Linked DNA regions of Prochlorococcus marinus XMU1412. The protein of the gene in region 1 binds, or shares a complex with, the protein of each later gene. Links are inferred from orthologs where the notes say so. Each region holds a gene or a part of one and is shown on either strand. Other genes may lie near its edges. The genes, in order: tsaD and tsaE.

Region 1 (3,094 bases):
TTACCATCAACATTAAAACGCAAACAACTCCTCCCCAGCCAAGCGGACTTAATTCACCCCAAGAAACGTCAGCGGCCAAAAGAGGGAAAAGAACTGTTATTGCTAATTGAGCTAATTCACCTATTAAATTATCTAATCTCTCCTTGTCTACAACTTCTCTTTTGCCTACAACAAAACCTGCAGCGACAGAAGCCGGTAAGCCTGATTCTGGTAAAAAATATTCGCAAATACCATACACAAGGAAAATAAATCCAAGGGTAACTTGAAGCTCTATACCAAATGAGGCTTCAGTTTTTATTTTTTTTAAAATTTCTGATAGTAACCATCCTGCGCTTAATCCGATAAAGACTCCTCCCCCTAATCTTTGCATTAATGCTATAAATACATCGTTAATCCCACGGAGGTCACCTAAGGTCAGTTCTAAAAGCAGTAATGCTAGTACCGCACCAATTGGTTCAAGCAACAACCCCTCAGCCTTTAAAACTTCCGAGAGTGGAGAAGCTAATTTTATTTGTTCCACTAATGGAGAGACAACTGTTGGTCCAGTAGCTAGAACTATGGCACTGTATATTCCTGCGACTTGCCATGAGAGGCCAGCCAGCCAATGAGCAATAAAAATTCCAACAGATAATGAAATAAAAAGTCTTACTAATGAAATTTTCAAAACAGTATTTCTTATATTCCCCTCAGGTAGTTTTAAATTTAATCCCCCTTCAAAAAGAACCAAACAAACTAAAAGCCCTACGATAGTTTCAAGCCCTTGCCCAAGATCTAAAGGCTCAACAAGGCCTAATCCTGATCTTCCGATGAATAATCCAGAAAGCAATAAAATAACAACACTTGGGAATCCTGTAAAAGAAGAAAATAATCGAGCGCAAGCACCTGCAAATACAGTTATCCCCCAAAGTAATCCAAGCCTTTCAGGCGTCATATAAAAATATAAATAATAAAAAAATTTATTATTTTGATTAAATCAATAATCTTATCTCAAGTCCAATAAATACAATACTTTTTAATTTAATTCATCGGCTGAATAAGAGAAATTTTTATTAAATCTTTCAAAACTACTTTCAAGAAAATGACTTTTATTTCTATTAAGATAACTGGCTTATTAAAGCAATAATTATAAAAATAATTCCTATACCAACAGTTGCCATCCTTCCATTCCATATTTCAGCTTGAGGGGTGAAACCTCTTTTCCACAAATTTAGTTCCTTTTTATCAACGAAGTTTTTTGTTTCTTTAATCTCGATTTTAGGTTGTTTGTTCATTGAAGTTAGAAAGGAGGATTTTCTTCATACAGGGTATTTGCTTGTTCAATTGATAGTCTTCCTGCGACACCTAATTTAAGGGAACTTAAATGATCCTTAAATTTGATCCTGAACAACGCCGCCGCTCCAATCATTGCAGCATTATCTGTACAAAGATTAAGGGGAGCTAAATGAACTTTAATGGATTTTTTACGAGCTTCACTAATCATCATTTTTCTTAATGTATTGTTAGCAGCCACTCCCCCAACCACAACAACATTATCCAAACTATGATCATCTGCACATTTTATTGTTCTCTCTACCAAGACCTCTGCCACTACTCTCTCAAAACTTGCAGCAATATCAGGAATTGGAACGGTCTTCCCATCCAAATTTATTCTCTCAACTAATCTTAATACGGCAGTTTTTAGACCACTAAAAGAGAAATCATATTTAAGGAATCCACCTTTTTTATCAGAAATCCTGCATTTTGGTAAATTAAATTTCATTGGGTCCCCATTTTTAGCAATCTTTTCAATTGCTGGTCCTCCTGGATAACTAAGACCTAATAATCTGCCAACTTTATCAAATGCCTCTCCAGCAGCATCATCAAAACTTTTCCCAAGTCTTTGCATTCTCCTTCTTTCATCAACCTTTATCAATTCAGTATGCCCACCGCTAACAAGTAATGTAAGAAAGGATTTCTTTGGATAGTTTTCTGAAAAGAGAATTGAAGATAAATGCCCCTCCAAATGATGAATTCCCAAAAATGGTTTTGAATGTAACATGCAAAGTGATCTTGCAGTTATGGAGCCAACTCTTAAACAACCAACTAATCCAGGAGCTACAGTTGATGCAATATAATCAACTTCCTCAATTTTGATATTTGATTCTTCTAAAGCCTTATCTAAAACAAAAGGTAATGACTCTAAATGCTTTCTAGCTGCCAGTTCAGGAACAACTCCTCCCCATTTTGAATGATCTTGAATTTGAGAGGCAATTATATTTGAATGTATTCTAAAAGTATCGCCAATATTAGAAACTACTGAGACAGATGTCTCATCACAACTTGTTTCAATAGCTAAAACTTTATGCATTTTTGATTCAACTTGTTCTATTTTAATATTAATTTCTTACATAACACCCTATAAGGAATTAAAGATTGCAACTTATGAAATTCTTTTTTTCAATAATAACCTCAGTTTTTCTGTTCCTCGGAATTACTCCAGTTGCTCTAGCTGCCAATGGGCCTGCCTTAAACGCAGATAGAGCCAGCACTGAATATACTGCTTCAGCTCTCACAAAATGCTCTGAAAATTCTAAATTCATTGAGAGAGCAAATTCTGCAACTACTCAAAAAGACATTGCAAGATTTGAAAGATACGGAAAAGCATCATGCGGAGATGATGGCCTCCCACATTTAATAATTGGACCTCCTCTTGAGCCATGGGGAGCCCTTTTAAATAGAGGTCATGAAGGAGATCTACTTATTCCGGGAGTGCTGTTCATTTATATTGCTGGAATTATAGGCTGGTCAGGGAGAGAGTATCTTATTGAATCAAAAAAGACTAAGAACCCAGCAGATCTTGAGATCATTATTGACCTAGACTTAGCCAGAAAATGTCTTGTGAAAGGGGCACAATGGCCTCTGCTTGCTAATAAGCAAGGTAGAAATGGAGATCTAAGAGAGAAAGACAAAAATATTACACTTAATGGTCCTCGCTAAAAATCTTTAAAAAACTTTCATAAAACAAATGTTCAAAATTCTAAACACAAAATTTGTCAGATCTGCCCCAGTAGTAGCAGCAATTTGGCTAAGCCTTACAGCCGGAATAATTATTGAA
Region 2 (3,024 bases), on another replicon or contig:
TTGCTCGGACTTATTGAAAAGTTCGATTTGAGCTAATACTTGGTTAGTAAAAGAATTACTCATAACAAAACTTGGATGTCCAGTGGCACAGCCTAAGTTAACTAATCTACCTTCGGCTAAAAGAATTATTTTATTGCCACTTGGTAAAGTTATGTGATCAACCTGCGGCTTAATATTTTCCCATGGATAATCTTTCAATGAAGCCACATCAATTTCATTATCGAAATGACCAATATTACAAACTATAGCCTCATCTTTCATCTTGACGAGATTTTCATTTGTAATTACTTGATAATTCCCAGTTGCTGTAACAAAGATATCTATATCTTCCACAACATCGTCTAACGTGACAACGCTAAAACCTTCCATTGCCGCTTGAAGAGCACAAATTGGATCAACTTCAGCAACTTTTACGATTGCACCAAGTCCACGCAATGACTGAGCTGAACCTTTACCTACATCTCCAAAACCCATTACCAAAGCAACCTTCCCAGCAATCATCACATCAGTTGCGCGCTTTATACTATCAACTAAAGATTCGCGACAGCCATATAAATTATCAAATTTGCTCTTAGTTACTGAATCATTAACGTTGATCGCAGGGAAAGGTAAAGCATTTTGCTTTTGCAGTTGATACAGTCTTGCAACTCCTGTCGTAGTTTCTTCAGTGACACCAATGATATTACTTTTAATTCTAGAATAGAAGTCATTATCATTTTCTAATTTAGACTTAATAGAATTGAATAAAGCAATTTCTTCTTCATTACCAGGATTATCTAAAACAGACAAATCTTTTTCCGCTTTACTGCCGAGTATCAATAAACCAGTTGCATCCCCACCATCATCAAGAATCATATTTGGAGAGTCTGAACCCCAATCAAGAATGTAGTGGGTATATTGCCAATATTCATCAAGTGTCTCACCTTTTTTTGCGTATACAGGAATTCCTTGATCTGCAATAGCCGCCGCCGCATGATCTTGAGTTGAAAAAATATTGCATGAAGCCCATTTCACTTCTGCCCCAAGATCAACAAGAGTTTCTATTAAGACTGCAGTCTGAATAGTCATATGCAAACTTCCGGCTATTTTTGCACCTTTTAGTGGCTTTTCTGATTGATATTTATCTCTAAGTGCCATTAATCCAGGCATTTCCGTTTCGGCAATTTTAATTTCTTTACGGCCAAAATCTGATAAGGAGATATCAGCAATTTCATAATTTGGTGTAGGGGTTTTAACTGAATTTGCGATAACCATATCTAGTAAATACATTTATTATTAAACTATAAATGATTTTTGTGTAATTTTGTGTTTGTTGAAAATTTAAAAGAAACTTTAAATTTAGGAAAAAAACTCTCACACAAATTAAATCCACAATCAATTGTTTTATTAAAGGGTCCAATTGGGGCTGGGAAAACTTCATTTGTACAAGGGATTGCTAAAGGCTTATCAATCTCTGAGGACATTACAAGCCCTACATTTGCTTTATCGCATCACTATAACTCCGGAAAAATTCCACTAATCCACCTTGATTTATACAGGTTAGGAAATGTATCTTTAGCAAAGGAAGTTTTTTTTTCTGAAGAAGAAGAAGCAATACAAAGACAAGCTATTTTAGTTATTGAATGGCCAGAATTAATAGAACCAGTTATTGATAATTTCTGGAAAATAGAAATTAGTTACGCAAAAGATTATGGAAGAAACTACGAAATAAGAGATCCCAAAAATTTATTAACCTTTTCATAATATGGCTGTTGCTCGATGGCGCCTTCACCAAGACAAGTTAATAATCCACAAACACCTGCGAACTTAATGCAATCTTCTATCTCTAAATCATTTGTAGGATAGCCAGAAGAAATTAATTTTGAAATAAAGCCAGCTAGAAAAGCATCGCCTGCCCCGGTTGTATCAACAATTTTTTGTGAAGTAGGAGTTTCGGTAATTCCCTGAAATCCGTTGATGCTCCATAAAACAGGATTTTTTCCATCAGTTATTATTACATCTGGTCTATTAGACAGTCGTTGAGATATTAGCAAGGGATTTTCATCCTCAAAAAACAAAATTGCTTCTTCCTTCGCAAGCTTTAAAACATTTGCATGATTTAAAAAATTCTTGATTAAATTAACTCTCGCGGCTTTACTAATTTCGGATGAGAAACTTGTATGATCCCAAAAGACCTCTCTCCAATTCAAATCAATAACTATTTTGACTTCAAATTTATTAGCCTGTTCTATAAGAAAAAAAATAGTCTCTGCTGATATTGGAGATGATAATAAGTTCGTTCCTGTTACCAAATATTTTATTTCTAGAAAAGATTTCTCCAAATTTAAAATTTCTTTTTCTATTAATTTCTTGCTAAGAACTTCGTCTGCATAGCATACATGAGAACTTTCCTCAAAGCCTGAAAAAAAACGATCTCCAAATTGATCCCTATCAACATTAACCACACGAGTAGATGAATCATTATTTAATTGCAAGAAATCTAAATTAACTCCCAATTGATCAAATTGAGAAATAAATTTTTTTCCATAATCATCATTACCCAAACTTCCCATAAAGATTGAATCTATTTTTAATTTTCTCAATGCACAAGCTACATTAGCCGGCGCACCACCCAAAAAATCTGTAAATCCTTTATTTGACTTATTTCTGATTCTGTCTATTAAAGCCTCACCAATACATATAACCTTTTTCTTTTTCATAAAATGAACGCTTTTTCTTAACTAAGAATAATTTATTAAAAACGAATAATTTTTTTTTGAATTAAAGTTTAATTAAAAGCATATACACAGTGTCTTTAAATAAATCTGAAACTTGGAAGTGGAAAAATTGGGAAATTTCTTGGTCTTTATCCAAAGAATCTACTTCTGAAAAAAATATTAAAATTTTATTAGTTCATGGATTTGGGGCATCAAAAAACCACTGGAGACATAATCAAGATTTTCTTGGTAAATTTTCTAACTGCTATGCAATTGACTTATTAGGATTTGGTGAAAGTAGTCAGCCTAGTGCTTTATTAAATTACGA

The links.
Region 2: the proteins of tsaD (region 1) and tsaE are in contact, whole or in part, in a crystal structure (PDB 6N9A), measured with the Thermotoga maritima proteins. The link is inferred for Prochlorococcus marinus XMU1412 from one-to-one orthologs. Residues at the interface, in WP_004082750.1 of Thermotoga maritima: Cys10, Asp11, Arg49, His50, Leu82, Gly84, Gly135, Gly136, Glu154, Thr155, Leu156, Asp157, Asp158, Ser159, Glu162, Asp165, Lys166, Arg169, Leu170, Tyr175, Lys213, Thr214, Leu217, Tyr218, Gln221, Arg222, Asn324; in WP_004082108.1 of Thermotoga maritima: Leu37, Gly38, Lys46, Lys57, Val59, Lys60, Ser61, Thr63, Phe64, Thr65, Leu66, Met67, Val69, Pro71, Tyr82, Arg83, Leu84, Asp86, Asp88, Phe89, Asp93, Ile128, Asp130, Glu131, Arg134.

Annotation. Positions count from the first base shown.
Region 1 is NZ_JAAORJ010000001.1:445,466-448,559, reverse strand. Bases 313-3,072 are described here. They hold tsaD (tRNA (adenosine(37)-N6)-threonylcarbamoyltransferase complex transferase subunit TsaD), read right to left. Parts: upstream 2,348-3,072; coding sequence 1,277-2,347; downstream 313-1,276. Other genes in these bases: psaJ (photosystem I reaction center subunit IX), read left to right, coding at 3,005-3,072; HA152_RS02565 (Photosystem I reaction center subunit III), read left to right, coding at 2,422-2,976; HA152_RS02575 (high light inducible protein), read right to left, coding at 1,095-1,271; HA152_RS02580 (cation:proton antiporter), read right to left, coding at 313-931. Outside these bases: more of HA152_RS02580, read right to left, coding at 1-312; more of psaJ, read left to right, coding at 3,073-3,094.
Region 2 is NZ_JAAORJ010000004.1:537,926-540,949, forward strand. The notes cover bases 335-3,024. They hold tsaE (tRNA (adenosine(37)-N6)-threonylcarbamoyltransferase complex ATPase subunit type 1 TsaE), read left to right. Parts: upstream 335-1,305; coding sequence 1,306-1,743; downstream 1,744-3,024. Other genes in these bases: ahcY (adenosylhomocysteinase), read right to left, coding at 335-1,254; HA152_RS09480 (carbohydrate kinase family protein), read right to left, coding at 1,701-2,699; HA152_RS09485 (alpha/beta fold hydrolase), read left to right, coding at 2,789-3,024. Also shown: more of ahcY, read right to left, coding at 1-334. UniProt on the Escherichia coli protein: Required for the formation of a threonylcarbamoyl group on adenosine at position 37 (t(6)A37) in tRNAs that read codons beginning with adenine.